Regions from separate parts of the Dysosmobacter sp. HCP28S3_G4 genome, predicted to be linked through region 1. Evidence: a T-box and tRNA genes for the amino acid it is inferred to sense, from the RefSeq annotation. Region 1 holds a T-box; the other regions hold tRNA genes.
The links. The T-box of region 1 lies ahead of leuS (leucine--tRNA ligase). A T-box ahead of a tRNA ligase gene usually reads a tRNA of that ligase, here a tRNA-Leu.
Positions count from the first base shown of each region.

Region 1 (7,126 bases):
TGAGCAAATACAGAGGAAAGTATGAGGCACGGGAGACAGCGCGCCCAAAAAAACAGCGGCGGCCCAGCCGTCTGACCAGAGGACAGAAAGCCCTCATCGCTCTCGTCATTGTGCTGGCTGTGGCCCTGGCGGTGGCGCTGGCCTATAAGATGCTGTTCGTCCAGCCCGGCATTCCGGGGGCGGACGGCTCGCCCAACGGCAAGGACCCCGGCAAGCAGACGGAGGTCCTGGACTACGGCGACGGCATCCAGCCCCGGGTGGGCGGCGAGCGCAAGAGCGACCAGTGGTACACGGTCCTGATCCTGGGCCGGGATACCGGAGGCGGCGGAAACACGGACACCATGCTGCTGGCGTCCTACGACGTCGCCAACCAGAAGGCCACCGTCATGTCCATTCCCCGGGACACCATGGTGAACGTGCCCTGGGACATCAAAAAGATCAATTCCGTCTACAACTCCTACGGCGGCGGGGATAAGGGCATCAGCCGCCTGTATCAGGAGATCTCCCAGCTGGTGGGCTTTGAGCCGGACTACCAGGTGGTGGTGGAATGGGAGGCCGTGGGTGAGATCGTGGACGCCATGGGCGGCGTGTACTTCGACGTGCCCCGTGATATGAACTACGACGACCCCACTCAGGACCTCCATATCCACCAGTCCAAGGGCTACCGCAAGCTCAGCGGCGAGGACGCCATGCAGGTGATCCGCTACCGCCACAACAACAACGGCAGCGGCTATGCCGACGGCGACCTGGGCCGCATCAAGACGCAGCAGGCGTTCCTGAAGGCCATGGTGGAGCAGCTGCTCCAGCTGAAGAACGTGACGAAGATCGGCGAGTTCGCCAAGGTGTTCCAGAAGAACGTGGAGACGGATCTGAGCTTCAACGAACTGCTGTGGTTCGGACAGCAGGCGGTGATGGGCGGACTGAAGGTGGAGAACGTGAACTTCGTCACCATGCCCAACAAAAACGCCTCCTGCTGGAGCCGCAGCATCAACCAGATGCTGTCCTACGTGGTACCCATCTCCAGTGAGCTGCTGGACCTGGTGAACAACGAGATCAGTCCCTTCGTGGAGAAATTCACCTACAGCGACCTGGACATCATGTCCATCAACTCCGACGGCTCCGTCAGCTCCTCCACCGGCCATGTGGAGGACTCCAAGGCGGCGCTGCCGCCGGTGAAGCCTGCCAAGCCCGCGGAGACGGAGCCGGTGGAAGACCCCGTGATCAATGAGAACGGCAATGTGGTGGACCCCAACACCGGCGCCATCATCTTTGATCCCTCCACCGGGGAGACCATTGACCCGGATACCTCCGGCTCCGGCGGCCAGACCGGCCAGGGCACGGGCGGCTCCGGCGTCACAGAGCCTGAAAACAACGGCGGCGGCACCCAGACCGGCGAACCCAATCCCGGCACAGAGACCGGCGGTGAGACCGGCCCCGGCACGGAGACCGGCGGCGAGCCTGAGCAGCCCGTGGAGCCTGCCGGAAGTACGGAGCCTGCCGGCGGTGATGCCGGAAGCTCCGGCGGCGATACCGGCGGCATTGAATGGGTGCTTCCGGGACAGGAGCCCGCGGAGCCGCCCGCATAAAATCACAGGAATGACAAAAGATATCACGACAAAAGGAGATACGATATGACACCAAAGGAAATGGCACTGACCGCCGCGAAGGCGCTGAATGAGAAGAAGGGACAGGAGATCTCTGCCGTGGAGATCACGGACCTGACCACCCTGGCGGATTTCTTCGTATTTGCCACCGGTACCTCCAACACCCAGATTAACGCTCTGTGCGGTGCGGTGGAGAAGGCGCTGGATGAGCAGGGCATCCCCGTCCGCCGCCGGGAGGGCTACCGGGACGGCACCTGGGTGCTGCTGGACTACGGCGACATCGTGGTCCATGTGTTCTCCAAGGAGGCACGGGAGTTCTACTCCCTGGAGCGCCTGTGGCACGACGGCAAGCCTCTGGACCTCAGCGGTGTGCTGACGGCGGACTGAGACAAAACAAATTACGGACTGTAACTTTTTGTTATTGGTTTGCAACTGAAACGTAGTAGACATAATATCGGACCACCCCTATACTGTTGGCAAAACAGTACAGGGGTGGATTTTTATGGAAGCACGGAAGAAGATCAAGGGCGGTCTGCTGCTGGCGCTGGCGGCCTGCGTCCTGACGGCCTGCGGCGCCCGGACGGCACCGGCGGCGTCCGTGCAGGCGTCATCCGAGACATCGTCATCGGCGGAAGAACCGGCGCCGGAAGTGCCGGAAGAACCGGAGATCCCCAACAGGCTCATGCTGCCGGATCTGGACGTCTCCGGGCTGAAGGCATCCATGCCGGCGGCGGACTACGCGGCCTTTGAGGCGTATCTGCCGGTCCTGGTGGAGGATCAGACATTCCGCTGGACGGCGGGGCCTTACCGGGGCTATCCCGACTATGACTGGGAGGCCAAGGACGTGACTCTGGTAGACTTCCACAACGAACTGTGGGACGACAACCCCCATAAGACGGACGCCCTGGTCCTGGACCGTCTGGCGGTGCAGGACGTCGACGGCGACGGCACGGCGGAGCTGGTGATGCTGTTCCAGGACATGGCATACAACTATCTGGTCCTCAGCCAGAGGGAAGACGCCGTTTACGGAACCGACTTTTCTGTCCGGTGGTTTATGGACCTGCAGAAGAACGGTGTCTACGCCGGCTCAGGCGGAGCCGGATACCACACCTACTATCGGATGTCCTTCCAAAACGGCCGCTTTGAGGAGAAAGAACTGGCTCAAAAGGTGGAGTGGTCCAATGGCTATGGCTGCGACTGCACGCTGGACGGACAGCCGGTGACAGAGGCGGAATTTGACGCCTGGTACACGGAGAACATGGTGGGGGACGTCACCTGGTACGCCCCGGGCGGCGCCGTTCTTCCGGAGGGGATGTAACCAGGGCAAAAAAACGAAGATTTTCGGCTCTGTCCCTTGACAAACCTCTGAAACCCTCATAAAATAGACCCGTTAGCGACATTGATGGGAAGAAAGCCCGGGTATCCCGCCCCAAGAGAGCCGGCGGCTGGTGTGAGCCGGCGGGGGAGCCCGCGGTATACTGGTCCCGGAGTTTTCCGCCTGAACGGTGAGTAGGGCGGAACGTCTGGCCACGTTACAGGCCGAGAGGGCCGCTGAACCGGCGGCTGAAGCAGGGTGGTACCGCGTTTTGTCACGCCCCTGACCGAGCACATCGGCCAGGGGCTGTTTCTTTGCCCGCACGCCCTGTCCTCTGCGTTTTGATGATGAATTCCCATTCCGAAAGAGAACGAAGGAGATCAAACATGAAATACGATTTTGCGTCCATTGAGAAAAAGTGGCAGGAGAAATGGCTGGAGGAGAAGCCCTTCACCGCTGTCACCGGGGACACCACCCGGCCCAAGTTCTACGGCCTCATCGAGTTCCCCTATCCCTCCGGCCAGGGACTCCACGTGGGCCACGCCCGTCCCTTTACCGCCATGGACATCATCTGCCGGAAGAAGCGGATGCAGGGCTACAACGTGCTGTTCCCCATCGGCTATGACGCCTTCGGCCTGCCCACCGAGAACTATGCCATCAAGAACCATATCCATCCCGCCAAGGTCACCCACGACAACATCGAGAACTTCTCCAAGCAGCTCCACATGCTGGGCTACTCCTTTGACTGGGACCGCGTGGTGAACACCACCGACCCGGAGTACTACAAGTGGACCCAGTGGATCTTCCTCCAGATGTTCAAGCACGGTCTGGCCTACAAGGCATCCATGCCCGTGAACTGGTGCACCTCCTGCAAGTGCGTCTTGGCCAACGAGGAAGTGGTGGAGGGCGTCTGCGAGCGGTGCGGCGCCCCCGTCATCCGGAAGGAGAAGAGCCAGTGGATGCTGGCCATCACCAAGTACGCCGACCGTCTCATCGACGATCTGGACGATGTGGACTATATTGAGCGCGTCAAGATCCAGCAGCGCAACTGGATCGGCCGCAGCGAGGGCACGGAGGTGGACTTCACCGCCACCAACGGCGACAAGCTGACGGTCTACACCACCCGGTGCGACACCCTGTTCGGCGTGACCTACATGGTCCTGTCCCCGGAGCACGACTATCTGAAGAAGTGGAAGGACCAGATTAAGAACTGGGACGCCGTGGAGAAGTATATCAACGAGGCTGCCCGGAAGTCCGATCTTGAGCGCACGGAGCTGAGCAAGGAGAAGACCGGCGTCCGTCTGGAGGGCATCGAGGCCATCAACCCCGCCAACGGGAACCATGTGCCCATCTTCGTCTCCGACTACGTGCTGATGGGCTACGGCACTGGCATCGTCATGGGCGTGCCCGGCCACGACCAGCGCGACTGGGACTTCGCCGACAAGTTCGGCCTGCCCATCATCGAGGTGGTCAAGGGCGGCGACGTCACCAAGGAGGCCTTCGTCCTGAAGGACGACACCGGCATCATGGTGAACTCCGGCTTCCTGAACGGCATGACCGTGAAGCAGGCCATCCCCGCCATGAAGCAGTGGGTCACGGAGCAGGGCTTCGGCCGTCCCAAGACCAACTTCAAGCTCCGTGACTGGGTGTTCAGCCGTCAGCGGTACTGGGGCGAGCCCATCCCCCTGGTGAACTGCGAGAAGTGCGGCTGGGTGCCCCTGCCGGAGGACCAGCTGCCCCTGCTGCTGCCGGAGGTGGACAGCTACGAGCTGACCGACGACGGCGAGAGCCCCCTGAGCAAGATGACCGATTGGGTGAACACCACCTGCCCCTGCTGCGGCGGCCCCGCCAAGCGGGAGACGGACACCATGCCCCAGTGGGCCGGTTCCTCCTGGTACTTCCTGCGGTATATGGATCCCCACAACAACGACGCTCTGGCCTCCAAGGAGGCGCTGGAGTACTGGTCTCCCGTGGACTGGTACAACGGCGGCATGGAGCATACCACCCTGCATCTGCTGTATTCCCGGTTCTGGCACAAGTTCCTGTACGACATCGGCGTGGTGCCCACCAAGGAGCCCTACGGCAAGCGCACCAGCCACGGAATGATCCTGGGCGAGGGCGGCGAGAAGATGTCCAAGTCCCGGGGCAACGTGGTGAACCCCAACGACATTGTGGCCCAGTACGGCGCGGACACCATGCGTCTGTATATCATGTTCATCGGCGACTTCGAGCAGGCCGCCACCTGGTCCACCGAGGCCGTCAAGGGCTCCAAGCGGTTCCTGGACCGGGTGTGGAACCTGGCGGAGGGCGCCGCGGAGAGCTATGAGGTGACGCCTGCCAACGAGGCCGTCATCCACAGGACCATCAAGAAGGTCACCGACGATATCGACAACCTGAAGATGAACACCGCCATCTCCGCCATGATGACCATGGTCAACGAGATGAGCGCCAACGGCGTCACCCGGGGCGACATGAAGCCCCTGATCCTGATGCTGAATCCCTTCGCTCCCCACATCACCGAGGAGCTGTGGGAGATGCTGGGCTTCGCCGCCCAGACCGGCAAGATGTGCTGTCAGGCGGAGTGGCCCGTCTACGACGAGAGCAAGACTGTGGCCGCCACGGTGGACATGGCCGTTCAGGTCAACGGCAAGCTGAAGGGCACCGTCACCGTTCCCACCGGCAGCGAGCAGCAGGCCGTGGTGGACGCCGCCATGCAGGTGGAGAAGGTCCAGAAGGCCACCGCCGGCATGAAGGTGGTCAAGACCATCTACGTCAAGGACCGGCTGGTGAACCTCATCGTCAAGCCCCAGTAAATGGATACAGGAAACTTCCGCGAAACGAAAAAACTGTTTTTTCAACATTGTCCTTGACAAGCGGTACAGAAGCCTGTATAATAATCGTGTTAAAGCCATGATTTATGGCCCTTAAATGCTGCGGTTTGCCCGGCATTCTGGAGGGAGGGAAATATAGATGTCTGAGATCCGCGTCAAGGAAGGCGAGTCTATCGACAGCGCGCTGAAGCGTTTCAAGCGCAGCTGCGCGAAGGCGGGCGTCATTGCGGAGGTTCGTAAGAGAGAGCATTACGAGAGCCCCAGCGTCAAGCGTCGCAAGAAGTCTGAGGCCGCTCGCAAGAACAGAAACAAGCGTTTCTACTAAGACTGAAAAATCACCGTGTCGTTTCCGGCACGGTGATTTTTTGCGTTGTCCCCGGTGTGCGCGGCGCACAGCGGCTATCAAATATGCGCCCGGAAAGCCAACGGCTTTCCGGGCGCATGTCGTTTTTGGGGGAGGGGTGGCTTACACCGCGGAGCCCTTTCCGGACTTCCGGGCACGGACCACAGACAGGACGCCCAGCATCAGCACCAGGACGACAGGCAGGGCGATCAGCGTGGGAGCGCCTGCCATGGCCAGAATACCGGCCAGGATATAGCCCACGAAGCTGACGGCGGCTGCCATGATGGCATAGGGCAGCTGGGTGGACACATGGCTGACGTGGTCGCACTGGGCGCCGGCGGAGGCCATGATGGTGGTGTCGGAGATGGGGGAGCAGTGGTCGCCGCAGACGGCGCCGGCCATGCAGGCGGAGATGCAGACGATAGCCAGGGGGTTATCCATGGGGAACACGTTCTGCACGATGGGGATCAGCATACCGAAGGTGCCCCAGGAGGTGCCGGTGGCGAAGGCCAGCAGGCAGCCGATGACGAACACGATGGCGGGCAGGAACATCTGCATGCTGGCGGCGTTGTTCCAGACGAAGTCGCGGACAAAGTACTTGGCGCCCAGGGAGTCGGTCATAGCCTTCAGGCTCCAGGCGAAGGTCAGGATCAGGATGGCGGGCACCATGGCCTTGAAGCCCTCGGGGATACAGCCCATGATGTCCTTGAAGCGCATGGACCGGCGGATCAGGAAGTAGGCGATGGAGAACACCAGGGCGAAGGCAGAGCCCAGCATCAGGCCCACGGAGGCGTCGGAGTTGGAGAAGGCCTCCACGAAGCCGGCGCCGGAGAAGAAGCCGCCGGAGTAGATCATGCCGATGACGCAGCACACCACCAGTACGATGATGGGCAGCACCAGATCCAGCACACGGCCCTTGTCCTCGGCCACATCCTCGTCCATCATGGCGTAGGGGTTGGGGCCGGAGAACAGGTCGTCATTCTCTACGGCATTGGTCTCGTAGATGTTCATCAGGCCGAAGTCCGCCTTCAGC
Region 1 covers NZ_JBQHUP010000024.1:25,434-32,559, forward strand. Annotated here, with positions in the region: gene ACTNBU_RS07415 (LCP family protein) at 1-1,586, shown strand, start outside; gene nadD (nicotinate (nicotinamide) nucleotide adenylyltransferase) at 1-3, shown strand, start outside; gene rsfS (ribosome silencing factor) at 1,632-1,991, shown strand; gene ACTNBU_RS07425 (hypothetical protein) at 2,107-2,922, shown strand; T-box leader at 2,995-3,206, shown strand; gene leuS (leucine--tRNA ligase) at 3,306-5,732, shown strand; gene rpsU (30S ribosomal protein S21) at 5,890-6,075, shown strand; gene ACTNBU_RS07440 (Na+/H+ antiporter NhaC family protein) at 6,217-7,126, opposite strand, start outside.

Region 2 (7,126 bases), on a different contig from region 1:
GGCCTTCGCCGACAGCGTCATCATGTACGAGGTGCTGTCGGAGCTGAAGGAGATCGCCTCCCGGGACAAAGGCATCACCTGCGGCTGCGGCTCCGCCCGGTACGGCATGGAGATCCGCCGCAGCGCGGTGGATCTGGTGTGCCGGGACTGCGGCGCCAAGCTCCGCATCCCCGCCGCCACCGACAGCGATCTGGATGATCTGTGCTGCCACCTGCGGCTGGTGATCCCCGGAAAGAAATAAATCGTATCACCCGCCGTTTCAGGCGGGCACGGAAAGGACCCGACCGACATGATCTCACTGTTATCCCGTATTTTCATCCGGGACGGCGGAAACACCGAATCCGCCGCCGTCCGGAAGGCCTACGGCGTCCTGTGCGGCGCGGTGGGCATCTGTCTGAACATCCTGCTGTTCCTAGGCAAATTCTTCGCCGGACAGATCTCCGGCTCCATCGCCATCACGGCGGACGCCTTCAACAACCTGTCCGACGCCGGCTCCTCCGCCGTGACGCTGCTGGGCTTCCAGCTGGGCGGCCAGAAGGCGGACCGGGAGCACCCCTTCGGCCATGGCCGTCTGGAGTACCTGTCCGGTCTGGCGGTGGCCATGCTCATCGTCCTCATGGGCTTCGAGCTGGCCAAGTCCTCCCTGGACAAGATCCTCCATCCGGAGCCGGTGCAGTCCGGCGGACTGGTCATCGCCATTCTGGCGGCGTCCATCGCCGTGAAGCTGTACATGTTCCTCTACAACCGGTCTATTGGCCGGAAGGTCCACTCCGTGGCCATGGAGGCCACCGCCATGGACAGCCTCTCCGACTGCGCGGCCACCTCCGCCGTGCTCCTCGCCACCCTGGTGGGCCGGTTCACCGGCCTGATGATCGACGGCTGGTGCGGCATCCTGGTGGCGGTGTTCATCCTCTGGTCCGGCATCAACGCCGGAAAGGAGACCCTGGATCCCCTGCTGGGCCAGCCCGCGGACCCGGAGTTCGTCCAGCGGGTGAAGGAGCTGGTGATGGCACATGACAAGATCATCGGCATCCACGACCTGGTGGTCCACGATTACGGCCCCGGCCGCCTGATGATCTCCCTCCACGCGGAGGTCTCCGCGTCGGAAAACGTGCTGGAGCTCCACGACGAGATCGACAACACGGAGAAGGAGCTGAAGGAGGTCCTGGGCTGCGAGGCGGTGATCCACATGGACCCTGTGGTCACCGACGACGGCGTCACCGGGGAGACCCGGGAGCGGGTGGCGGCGCTGGTGAAGTGCATCGATGACCAGATCAGCATTCACGATTTCCGCATGGTGGCGGGTCCCACCCACACCAACGTCATCTTCGACGCCGTGGTGCCCTACAAATTCCGCCTGACGGACGACGAGGTCCGGGTGAAGATCGAAAACGCCGTCCGGGCGCTGGACGGCAACTACTACGCCGTGGTGAATGTGGAAAAATCCTATACATAACGGAATCAAGCAAATCGTTCAATACGGATCGTATACGGAAAACGCGGAAACAGCGGGCCTTTCCCGATGAGGAAGGCCCGTTGTTTTTGACGGTGTCCGCTGAGGGTATCACTCCCACTTCTCCCAGATCTCCGGGTGATAGCCCACGGTGGCCTCCCGTCCGTTGCGAACGATGGGGGCCTGGAACAGCTCCGGATGCTCCAGCAGCTTTTCCTCCCGGGCGTCGGGGGTGATATAGGCCATGAACAGGTCCTCGTAGGCCCGGCATTTCGTGTCCACCAGGGCCTCGAAGCCCACGGCCTTCCGGACAGCCTGATACTCCCTGGGGGACAGGCCTTTGGCCTTCAGGTCGATATACTGGTACTTGATGCGCCGCTCCTTGAACCAACGCTCCGCCTTTTTGGAGTCGAAGGATTTGCTGGAGCCAAAGATTTGAATATTCATTTGCAATTCTCCTTGCCGCGTACTAAAATAGGACATCATTATTAATTAGGAGGAGGTCCGGTCATGAAAGAGGCCGTTGCGAAACTGAAGGAACTGGTGGACGGATCGGACAATATCGTGTTTTTCGGCGGCGCCGGCGTCAGCACGGAGTCCGGCATCCCGGATTTCCGCAGCACCGACGGGCTGTATCACCAGCAGTGGAAGTATCCGCCTGAGACGATTTTAAGCCATACCTTCTACGAATGCAAGCCCGAGGAATTTTTCCGGTTCTACCGGGCCAAGCTCCTGGCACCGGACGCCAGGCCCAACGCCGCCCACTACAAGCTGGCGGAGTGGGAGCGGGCCGGAAAGCTGAAGGGCGTCATTACCCAGAATATCGACGGACTTCACCAGGCCGCCGGCAGCAAAAACGTGCTGGAGCTCCACGGCAGCGTCCTGCGGAACTACTGCGAGAAGTGCGGAAAGTTCTATGACCTGGACTTCATCCTCCACTCGGAGGGCGTGCCCCGGTGCAGCTGCGGCGGCCGGGTGAAGCCGGACGTGGTGCTGTACGAGGAGGGGCTGGACCAGGACGTGATCGAGCGGTCCGTCCGGCTCATCGCGGAGGCGGACATGCTGATCATCGGCGGCACGTCCCTGAACGTCTGGCCGGCGGCGGGACTGATCAACTACTACCGGGGGCACAAGCTGGTGCTGATCAACAAGTCCGCCGTGGCCCGGGATCTGGCCGCCGGACTGGTCATCACCGACCCCATCGGCGAGACCCTGAGCCAGCTGTAAGGCTGAAAAACCCGCCGGGGAGAGGCGCGTCTCTCCCTTGGCGGATTCTCAAAATTGGAGAAAATGAGCTGTTTTGACTGGTTTTGGGGACGTGAGATGCAAAAGAAAAAAATTCCTGGAAAAAGGAAAAAAGGTGGTTGACAAATCCACTTGTTCTGGCTATAATAATCAAGCAGTCTTCCCCAGGGAACAGAGATTTGCGGCTGTGCTGGAACTGGTAGACAGGCCAGCTTGAGGTGCTGGTGTCCGAATCGACGTGTGGGTTCAAATCCCGTCAGCCGCACCATTTCCTCTTCAGAGGTTCCCAATCATATGCGCGCGAGTGGTGGAATTGGCAGACTCGCTAGATTCAGGTTCTAGTGTCCATTACGGACGTGCGGGTTCAAGTCCCGCCTCGCGCACCAATCTCCCACCGGAGATAGAAGTCTCCGGTGGGTCCCATTTTGGGACTGCTGAATTACATATCGATACGCGCGAGTGGTGGAATTGGCAGACTCGCTAGATTCAGGTTCTAGTGTCCATTACGGACGTGCGGGTTCAAGTCCCGCCTCGCGCACCAACTCGTCGCAAGCGTCAAATCGCTTGCGACGAGTTTTTTGTGCCTCATATCAAAAACACATCCGCGCTCATTCTGCTGCTCCGCACTTCCGGCCGCGATCCGCGGCCGGGGAACAGGGAGAACCATGAGCGCCGTGTTCTGTCATCATGAATATTGATGCAGAGGAGACAGCCGGGGGCTGTCTCCTCTTTTGCCTGAAAACAAAGGCCCCTGACGATTCGGAAACAGTTGCACTGACGGGACAGCCGGTGTATAATAATACAAATACGTCCCCGAGAAGGCCCGTCCCTGAGACGGACGTCCGGGTTTTCAGAAAGATCAACACATCGGGAGGAACAGCGAAATGGCGAGTTTTTGGGGAGGCCGGTTCGAAAAGGAGATGGACGAGCTGGTGAAGCAGTTCAACGCCTCCATCGGATTTGACCAGAGAATGTATAACGAGGACATCGACGGCAGCATCGCCCATGTGACCATGCTGGGGGAGCAGGGCATCGTGTCCATGGAGGAGAAGGACCAGATCATCGCGGGACTGGAGAAGATCCGGCAGCGGATCACCTCCGGAGAGATCGTGTTCAGCGTCAACGACGAGGACATCCACATGGGTATCGAGAGCCGGCTCATCCAGGAGATTGGCGACGTGGGCAAGAAGCTGCATACCGCCCGGAGCCGCAACGACCAGTGCCAGGTGGACCTGCGGCTGTACCTGAAAAAGGAGATCCGGGAGATCATCCGCCGCCTGATGGAGTTGGAGACCGTCATCCTGGCCAAGGCGGAGAAGTACGCCGACTCCATCACCGTGGGCTTCACCCACATCCAGCACGCCCAGCCCATCACCATCGGCTTCATCTTCATGGCCTACTTCCAGATGTTCCGCCGGGACATCGACCGGCTGATGGACACCTATGAGCGGATGGATCTGTGCCCGCTTGGGGCCTGCGCCCTGGCCGGGACCACCCTGCCCACCAACCGTGCCCGGACGGCGGAGCTGCTGGGCTTCGCGGCCCCCACGGAGAATGCCATGGACAGCGTCAGCGACCGGGACTACAGCCTGGAGTTCCTCAGCGACGCGTCCATCTCCATGATGCACCTGTCCAGATGGGCGGAGGAGTTCGTGTGGTGGAATTCCCAGGAGTTCGGTTTCATTGACATCGACGACAGCTACTGCACCGGCAGCAGCATCATGCCCCAGAAGAAGAACCCGGACATGGCGGAGCTGCTGCGGGGCAAGGTGGGCCGCGTTTACGGCGACCTGATGCAGCTGCTGACGGTGATGAAGGGCACGCCCCTGGCCTACAACAAGGACTTCCAGGAGGACAAGGAGAGCCTGTTTGACGCCGTCGACACCTGGAAGGCCAGCATCCGGATCTTCGCCAATATGCTGGAGAAGACGGAGTTCCGTCTGGACCGCATCCAGCGGCACTTCCAGCAGGGCTTCCTCAACGCCACGGACATCGCGGAGCACTTTGCCAAGCAGGGCATTCCCTTCCGGGAGGCCCACTCCATCGTGGGACGGATGGTGAAGGCCTGCGAGCACAAGGGCTGCGACTTCGGGGACCTGACGGACGAGGACCTCCAGGCCATCGACAGCCGCATCACCCGGGAGACTCTGGGGGACATCAGCATCAAGGCCTGCGTGGACGCCCGCATGTCTTACGGCGGCACCGCGCCCAGCGAGGTCCGGAGACAGATCCAGGCCGGCCGGGACTGGCTGACCGGCGTGGAGGCCATGAAGTGGTGAGCGTATAAGAGGCCGCCCGAAAGGGCGGCCTCAGGCTGTCGAAAAAGTCCGATGGACTTTTTCGACAGCCTTCACAATGCCTCGCTTTTCTGCCCGCGCAGCGGGCTGAAAAGCTGCCGCTGCGCGGCGCAAACGCCTGCTGACACAGGCTTTTTGCAGGCATTCGATCCAACACGAGGGGCGGGAGCCCCCTCGTACTCCCCCCTGCAAAAAAGAACTCTTTTCCTTCAGACAGGGTTTTTCGACAGCCTGGAGACCGCCCGAAAGGGCGGTCTTTTCCCGTTCCGGTGGGCGCTCTGGGCGGAAAATGTGCAGACTGCCCATGGAAAGGGCGGGGAACGGCCGGAGATTCTGCGGTTTTGGAATAGTTTACGTGCCGAAATTTCAGATTTGCACTTGACCTTCGGGGAAAAATCGTATAAAATGTTTATCTGTCCATAAAATCGGGTGGACAGGCTTTTTTTGCGTACTTTTTACATCTCACGCATATTGCGTATATTTTATTTCTGAGGGGTCAGATCGACATGAAACATCCCTATAAGACACGGGAGGGCGGCGCCACGGTCACCATCTTCGTTCCCTACGACTGCGGGAACCACTGCCCGTTCTGCATCAACAAAGGCGAATACGCGGACTTGACCGGCTTCTCCCGGGAGAAGATCTGCGAGAGCATCCGGCGGATGGACGCCATTACGCCTTACTGCGATTTCGTGTTCACCGGCGGCGAGCCCTTTGCCAATCTGGAGTCCCTGCAGGTCATGCTGGACACCATCCCCACTACCCACAAGGTGTACATCAACACTACGCTGCCCGTGTCCGAGCACCAGTCTGAGGACGACATCGTGGCTTTCACCGAGAAGAACCGAAACAAGATTACCTGCATCAACGTCTCCCGCCACATGCAGCGGTACGTGGTGGAGTCCAACGACCGTCTGCTGGCCCGCCTGGCGGTGCCCTTCCGCATCAACTGCGTGCTGTACAAGGACTATCCCGCCGACCAGCTGGTGCCCTATCTGGAGCGGTTCCGGAAGATCCCCGGCGCCTCCATCCAGTTCCGGTTCGACTACACCGCCACCACGCCGGACAACTTGTACGATCAGGACGGGGACAAGATCCTCCACGATCTGAAGGCCATCGCCCCCTACACGGGCCTGGACGGCTGCCGGATGCGCTGCGGCTTCCACTTCGACTACAAGGGCATGGAACTGACCTACCACAAGACCCTGCCCTACTCCACCATCGTGGAGACCGATCCCAACGACGGCGTTACTTACGACATCCTGTATGACATCCTCATCAAGCAGAACGGCGACATCCACTCCGACTGGACCGGCGTGCTGCTGGACGTGGACGCCTATGAGAAGGTCGTCTTCGAGCCCTACGACCTGAAGTGGCGGGAGAAGATCGCCTGCTGAGGGCCGGAAAAACGGAACACCTGTAAAAACGAAGACCGGGAACTCTCGTTCCCGGTCTTTTCTCATGTCAGATGTCCGTGCGGGTGCAGACCGCCCGGATGCGGGCCTGGATGGATTTCAGATCCTCGAAGGTCTCCGGCCGCTTGCTCACGTCCCGCAGCAGAGCGGAGGGGTGATAGATGGCCGTCATCTGGACGCCGCCCCGCTCAAACCACTGGCCGTGCTCCGCGGTGATCCGGAAGTCCTCCCGAATCAGCTCCTTGGCGGCGATGCGCCCCAGGCAGACGATGATCTTGGGCCGCAGCAGGGCCGTCTGCCGCCGCAGCCAGCCCAGACAGGCCTCCTGCTCCACGTTCAGGGGATCCCGGTTCCGGGGCGGGCGGCACTTCACCGTGTTGGCGATGTAGACCTTCGTGCGGTCCAGGCCGATCATGGCCAGCATATCGTCCAGCAGCTGGCCCGCCGGGCCCACGAAGGGCAGGCCCTGCTCGTCCTCCACCTGCCCGGGGCCCTCGCCCACCAGCAGGATCTCGGCGTCCGTTGCCCCATCGCCAAAGACCACGTTGGTCCGGGTCTCCGCCAGGGCGCAGCCCCGGCATTGCAGGCATTCCCCCCGCAGCGCTTCCCAGGTGTCCGCCATGTTTCAAACCTCCCCGTGCGATGTAATGTGCTGTCAGGATACCACAAAATCCGCCGCCGCGCAACGGACGGCTGGAAAAACCTCCTTTCCGCCG
Region 2 covers NZ_JBQHUP010000006.1:55,067-62,192, reverse strand. Annotated here, with positions in the region: gene ACTNBU_RS02950 (hypothetical protein) at 1-241, shown strand, start outside; gene ACTNBU_RS02945 (cation diffusion facilitator family transporter) at 290-1,456, shown strand; gene ACTNBU_RS02940 (arsenate reductase family protein) at 1,565-1,900, opposite strand; gene ACTNBU_RS02935 (NAD-dependent protein deacylase) at 1,964-2,680, shown strand; tRNA gene ACTNBU_RS02930 (tRNA-Leu) at 2,880-2,966, shown strand; tRNA gene ACTNBU_RS02925 (tRNA-Leu) at 2,997-3,084, shown strand; tRNA gene ACTNBU_RS02920 (tRNA-Leu) at 3,152-3,239, shown strand; gene argH (argininosuccinate lyase) at 3,583-4,977, shown strand; gene ACTNBU_RS02910 (hypothetical protein) at 5,029-5,418, shown strand; gene ACTNBU_RS02905 (hypothetical protein) at 5,502-6,392, shown strand; gene ACTNBU_RS02900 (uracil-DNA glycosylase) at 6,460-7,032, opposite strand.
Region 2: it encodes a tRNA-Leu, which carries the amino acid that the T-box ahead of leuS (leucine--tRNA ligase) is inferred to sense. The anticodon was not compared.

Region 3 (7,126 bases), on a different contig from region 1:
GGTGGAGGCGGAGCGGGAGAAGCGCCGCCAGGGGAACTGCGGCCACCGTCCCGTCACGGCGGAGGACATCGCCGCGGTGGTGTCCGGCTGGACGGGGATCCCCGTCACCCGGCTGACGGAGGATGAGTCGCAGCGGCTGCTGCACATGGAGGATCAGCTCCACCGGCGGATCGTGGGGCAGGACGACGCCGTCCGGGCGGTGGCCCGGGCCATCCGCCGGAGCCGGGTGGGACTGCGGGACCCCCGGCGGCCCATCGGCAGCTTTCTGTTTCTGGGCCCCACTGGCGTGGGGAAGACGGAGCTGTGCAAGACGCTGGCGGAGACCATGTTCGGCGACGAGCGGGCGCTGATCCGGCTGGACATGTCCGAGTATATGGAGCGGCACACGGTGTCCCGGCTCATTGGCTCGCCCCCGGGCTACGTGGGCCATGAGGAGGGCGGCCAACTGACGGAGAAGATCCGCCGGAAGCCCTACTCTGTGCTGCTGCTGGACGAGATCGAGAAGGCCCACGAGGATGTCTGGAACGTCCTGCTGCAAATTCTGGAGGACGGCCGGGTCACCGACGCCCAGGGCCGGGCGGTGGACTTCCGGAACACGGTGGTGGTGATGACATCCAACGTCGGGGCGGGGCACATCCTCTCCTCCGGCGGGCGATTGGGCTTTGACAGCGCTGCCTCCGGCGACGAGGAGGCGGCCTTCCGCCGGACACGGGAGACGGTGATGGAGGAGCTGCGCCGGACCTTCCGGCCGGAGTTTCTCAACCGGGTGGATGAGATCATCGTGTTCCGCCGCCTGAGCCGGACGGACATCACGGAGATCGCCCGGCGGATGCTCCGGGCCACGGCGGAGCGGATGGCCGCCGTGGGCATCACCCTCCAGGCGGACGAGGACGCGGTGGAGGAGCTGGCCCGGGAGGGCTACGACCCCAAATACGGCGCCCGTCCCCTGCGCCGGTGCCTCCAGGAGAAGCTGGAGGACGCAGTGGCGGAGCAGCTGCTGGACGGTACGCTGCACTCCGGCGACACCGCCCGTCTGACGCTGGAGGGAGACCGACTGCTGGTGACGAAGTAAGTGTCAAAGCGCCGGTGAAAAAACCTCTTGAATTTCCAGGGAAACTGTGGTATTGTAAGAGGACTAAGCCGGTGTGTTGGAATTGGTAGACGAGGTGGACTCAAAATCCATTGCCAGCGATGGCGTGCGGGTTCGAGTCCCGCCACCGGCACCACGTCGGAGCAAGCTGCATATCGCTTGCTCCGACTTTTTTCAAAAGTCAGAGCGCGCTCATTTCGCTGCTCCTCCTTTCCAAACCGAACCCGCTTCGCTGGGCTTCGGTTTGGGTTTGGGTGCAGACCTGAAAACTGGAGCCTCGAAACTGTTCGCGCTTTCCACGTCGGAGCAAAGTCCGCTTTGCTCCGACGTTCTTTTATTCCTATGGAACAAAAGAACGTCTTCCGCCCGCTCCCTTGCTCTTCCTTTCCGCCCGCGATTCGCTCCGCTGGATTCGCGGTCGGTTTTTGACCGGGGATGAAACGAAAATATCCGGATTGAAGCCACCGGCACCATGGCGAGTGTTCTTACAGCATTTGAAAGGCTGTTAAGAGCACTCGCCTTTTTTACACAGCGGGTTCACAGGGGGCGTAGTTGACAGCTACGCCTTTTCTTGTATTGACCGACACCTGGGGTGCCGGAAGTGGGAACACATCGGGGATGAAGATAGCGCCCACACAGTTGTAATGGATCACAAGGTGCTGCACCCATTCGCCTTCGATCTTCTCTGCCTGATGGACTTCGATGTGATCGATCAGTTCATTGAGCATACGGGGCGTCAGGGTCTTTGCCTTGGTGTATTTGCGGACGGTGCCAATCAACATATCCGCTGTCACGGACTTGCAACTGAGCTTGCGACGCGGCGGGGAACTTCATCCCCTATGAGGCTCCTGTGGACGCCTGGGTGACCATTCGGCCCGGCGACATCCTGGCGGTGTTCCCGGAGGACGTCCACATGGCGAAGGTCTGTCCGGTCCGTCCGATCAAAAGACCAGGCTGTCCGGCCCGGACAAGATCCGGGCCGGACGGCTTTTTTCGTCAAAAAAAGAAATAATCTCAAATAATCCGCCGGAGGATTTGACTTCGGTATATGGGTATTTTATAATAGATTCAATCGGTATTTCCCAATGAAATCAACTTCCCTCCCAATGAGGACATGACCGGAATTTATATGAAAGAGAGTGGAGAGAAAATGAACAACATTGATCCCCAGAGCTGGAAACAGGACCTGCCGGCTTTCCGGGAGAAGACCGCGGCGTTCTATGCCGGAGAGCTGGACAAGGCGGCCTACAAGGGTTTCTCCGGCCTGTATGGCAGCTATGCCCAGAAGGGCGGCAAGGCCAGCATGCTGCGCCTGCGGATGACCGCGGGCCGCGTGACCAAGGAGAAGCTGGCCTTCACGGCCAAGGCCATCCGGACGTATCCCGTGCCCCGGGCTCATTTCACCACCTGCCAGACCATCCAGCTCCACGACCTGGCGCCGGAGACGGTGTGTGCCATCATGGAGGGCGCCCTGGACTGCGGCATTGTCACCATGGGCGGCGGCGGAGACTTCCCCCGGAACGTGACCTGCTCGCCCCTGACCGGCGTAGAGGAAGGGGAGTACTTCGACGTGCTGCCCTGGGCAGAGGCCGCAGGTGAGTACCTGATGCACTTCGTCAAGGCGGAGAAGATGCCCCGGAAGCTGAAGGTGGGCTTCTCCAACTCTCCCGCCAACGTGCCCCACGCCACCTACCGGGATCTGGGCTTTGCCGCCCGTCCCGACGGCACCTTCGATGTCTACAGCGCCGGCGGCCTGGGCAACAACCCCCGCTTCGGCGTGAAAGTGGCGGAGGCCGTGGCGCCGGAGAAGATCCTCTATTACATCAAGGCCATGTGGCTGACCTTCCGCGCCTACGGCAACTATGAGAACCGGGGCAAGGCCCGCACCCGCTATATGCAGGAGTCCCTGGGCGGTCCGGAGGCCTATGTGAAGGCCTATCAGGAGAAGCTGGCGGAGGTGCTGGCCAGCGGCGAGGACCTGGACATCCATCCCGCTCCCCAGACCATCACCAAGACCGGCGACGGCTCCACCGTGGAGGACCGCCGTGTGCTGCCCCAGAAGCAGCCGGGGCTGTACACCGTAGTGTGGCATCCCATCGGCGGCCAGGCTGCCCCGGAGACGCTGTGCGCCATCAGCGACGCTCTGGCGGACATCGAGGGCGCGGAGATGCGCCTGTCCCCGGACGAGACGGCCTACATCATCAACCTCACCGGCGACGAGGCCCGCCGCGTCCTGGACGTGACGGCGGACAGCGCCCGGAGCCTGTTCGAGATGTCCGTCAGCTGCATCGGCGGCACCACCTGCCAGGTGGGCACCCGGGATTCCCAGGGCCTGCTGGCGGCCTGCGTGGAGGCGGTCCGGGCGGCGGACCTGCCCGACGGCGCTCTGCCCCAGATGTACGTCTCCGGCTGCATGTCCTCCTGCGGCACGCACCAGACCGGCGTCATCGGCTTCCGGGGTGCGTCCAAGCTGGTGGACAAGAAGCCCCAGCCCGCCTTTGCCCTGTTCGTCAACGGCGAGAGCCGTCAGGGCGCGGAGACCATGGGCCGGGAACTGGGCACCATCCTGGAGAGCGAAGTTCCCGCGTTCCTGGTGGAGCTGGGCCGCATCGTGGCAGCCAGCGGCATGGATTTCGCCGCCTGGAACCAGGCCAACCCCGACGGCATCGAGCGCGTGGCGGAGCCCTACCTGAAGTAAATACGGCGAAAGCAGAAAACATCCCGTGCCCCATTGGGGCACGGGATGTTCGCGTATCGAAGGAAGGGAAGTCCCCATCAGCCGTTGAGGATCTCCATAAACTCCTCGCCGGTGATGGTTTCCTTCTCGTAGAGGAACTGGGCCAACTGGTCCAGCTTTGCCCGGTTCTCCGTCAGGATGGTCAGCGCCTTGTCGTGCTGCTGCTTCACCAGCTCCACCACCTGACGGTCGATCTGAGCCTGGGTCTCGGCGGAGCAGGCCAGGGAGGTGTCGCCGCCCAGATACTGGTTGTTCACCGTCTCCATGGCCACCATGTCGAAGTCCCTGCTCATGCCGAAGCGGGTGACCATGGCCCGGGCCAGCTTGGTGGCCTGCTCGATGTCGTTGGAGGCGCCGGTGGTGACGCTGTTGAAGATCAGCTCCTCCGCTGCCCGTCCGCCGGTGTAGGTGGCGATCTTGTTCTCGATCTCCTCCTTGCTCATCAGATAGTGGTTGCCCTGCTCCACCTGCATGGTATAGCCCAGAGCGCCGGAGGTACGGGGGACAATGGTGATCTTCTGCACCGGGGCGGAGTTGGTCTGCTTGGCGGCGACCAATGCGTGGCCGATCTCGTGATAGGCCACGATGCGCTTCTCATGGTCCGTGAGGATGGCGTTCTTCTTCTGATAGCCGGCGATGACCACCTCGATGCTCTCCTCCAGGTCCGCCTGGGTGGCGAATTTCCGGCCGTCCCGGACGGCCCGCAGGGCAGCCTCGTTGACGATGTTGGCCAGCTCCGCGCCGGACGCGCCGGAGGCCATCCGGGCCACCTGCAGGAAGTCCACGTCCTCCGCCACCTTGATCTTTCTGGCGTGTACCTTCAGGATGGCCTCCCGGCCCTTCAGATCCGGCAGCTCCACCGGCACCCGGCGGTCAAAGCGGCCGGGACGGGTCAGGGCGGGGTCCAGAGACTCGGGACGGTTGGTGGCCGCCAGAATGATGACGCCGCTGTTACCCTCGAAGCCGTCCATCTCCGTCAGCAGCTGATTCAGGGTCTGCTCCCGCTCGTCGTTGCCGCCCATCTGACCGCCGCTGCGCTTCTGGCCGATGGCGTCGATCTCGTCGATGAACACGATGCAGGGTGCCTTCTCCTTGGCCTGCTTAAAGAGGTCCCGGACCTTGCTGGCGCCCATGCCCACGAACATCTCCACGAATTCGGAGCCGCTCATGGAGAAGAAGGGCACGTTGGCCTCACCGGCCACGGCCTTGGCCAGCATGGTCTTGCCGGTGCCCGGAGGGCCTACCAGCAGCACGCCCTTGGGCATGGAGGCGCCGATCTCCCGGTACTTGTCCGGATTGTGCAGATAGTCCACGATCTCCTGAAGGCTTTCCTCGGCCTCGTCCACGCCCTCCACGTCGGTGAACTTGATGCCGTCGGAGGACTTGACGTAGACCTTGGCGTTGCTCTTTCCGGCGTTGAACATCATGGAGTTGGGACCGCCCATCTTCTCCATCATCTTCCTGGACATGAACTGGCCCAGGGCGATGAAGATCACCAGGGGCAGGACCCATCCCAGCAGGGACACCAGGAAGGACGTCTGCTCAATCTCCTCGCCGGTGGTGGAGACCCCGGCGGCCAAAAGACGGGGCAGCAGATCGTCGTCAGGCACCATGGCGGTCTTGAAGATGGTCTTTTCCTCCCTGTCCGTGAACAGAATGCGGTTGTCCTGCTCCTGGATCTGGGCGCGGCCCACCTCGCCGTTCTCCGTCATGGTGACGAAGGTGTTGTAGTCCACGTCCTTGATCTGGTGCTCCGACAGCCAGGGCATGGCCAGGAAGTTGAACAGCATCACAACGATCAGAACAATGCCGTAGTAGTAAAGCAGAGGCTTTTTCGGGGGTCTTACTTCATTCATATGGTCTCCTCCTTTTATGTGCAGCCGGAAGGACCGTCCTGGGGCGCTTCCGGCAATTCCGCCGCGGAAAGACTTTACCGGCGGGATCATCCATATCTTGCTCTATTATGGCAGACATTGGGGGCCGCGGCCACTGTCAGATTTCCTCAAGTGTATAGACAAAACCGGAGAAGTGTCAAAAACACGCTTCTCCGGTTCGGAAACATACGGGAAAAGAGATGAAACTCATCTGCCCTTGCCGTCCAGTCCCTCAAACAGCTGGCAAAGCTGCTTGGACAGATGGTCCACGTCCACAGAGGTTTTTCCGCAGTTGTTCAGCAGGACGCCGGTGATGCCATAGGTGTAAAAATCCAACACCACCTCGGGGTCGTAGAGACTCATGGAGCTGTTGGGCCCGATACGGCGGGCCAGTTCCTGCAAATAGGTGCGGACACCCTGGATCACCAGCCGCTCCACCTGATCCCGCTTCTGGGAGAAGACCAGTTTGTCCAGCAGCTCATGGTGCCGGATGGCCATGATCACGAAATTCCGGGTGGCCTCCTCCGGCGTTTTGGCTGCCAGGCCCCGTTCCAGCGCCTCCTGGACGGCCTGCCCGATGGTCCATTCGATGACGTCCAGAATGTCCTGAAAGTGGTAGTAGAAGGTCTGCCGGGAGATGCCGCAGGCCTCCACCAGATCCGTCACCGTGATCTTATCGAGGTTTTTATGCTGGGCCATGGACAACAGGGTCTCGGCGATCAGTTTTTTGGTTTTGTTGGACATCGTCTGCCCTCCCGCGATGAGGTATACTTTTGAATACTATCATACTACAAACCGGAAGGGTTGTCCAGAAAGAGTGAAATTTTTCACAGTGATGGAGAAACAAACGGCGGGCCGGAATATCCGGCCCGCCGTGTTCCTGTTGCTTTGGCAAAGTGAACCCCCGGCTTTGCCGGGGGGCTAAAAGAGCTTATAGCGATGAAAAAAGTAAACAAGAAAAAGTCCCCGAGTTGAAATGAGAAAAGGTTTGCCGACCAAACTTACATCAACCGGAGACTAATTCATGACAAATTGTAAAGCTACCGATTTGAAAAGCCTCACAATCGGTAGCTTTGGCCCGTTTACGGGCGGTGGGGCAAGTGATGCGAGCGAAAGATTTTTCAATGCGTCTTGAGACGCGTGCCGGTATTAAGCCCTTATAGGGCTTAATCAAGCCTCCGGCTTAGCCGGAGGTTTTGACTTTTTACTTTCAATACGGTCTTCATCTCATGCTCCTCTCTGTCTGATGGAAGGAGAATACGCGCGGGGAAAGGCCCGGGATGCCGCGTCCGGACCCGGAGACTGTCCGCCGGAGCGGCGGGGCGCAGGTCCCCGCCTGCCAAAGGATTTCCCTCCCTGCACCTGATGCGGGAAAAAGCTGTGAGTTCAAAATAGCATGGGCGTGCGGAATTTGCAATCACTTTT
Region 3 covers NZ_JBQHUP010000022.1:9,133-16,258, forward strand. Annotated here, with positions in the region: gene ACTNBU_RS06915 (ATP-dependent Clp protease ATP-binding subunit) at 1-1,072, shown strand, start outside; tRNA gene ACTNBU_RS06920 (tRNA-Leu) at 1,140-1,226, shown strand; gene ACTNBU_RS06925 (DUF4368 domain-containing protein) at 1,615-1,884, opposite strand; gene ACTNBU_RS06930 (nitrite/sulfite reductase) at 2,241-3,788, shown strand; gene ftsH (ATP-dependent zinc metalloprotease FtsH) at 3,866-5,683, opposite strand; gene ACTNBU_RS06940 (TetR/AcrR family transcriptional regulator) at 5,909-6,445, opposite strand.
Region 3: it encodes a tRNA-Leu, which carries the amino acid that the T-box ahead of leuS (leucine--tRNA ligase) is inferred to sense. The anticodon was not compared.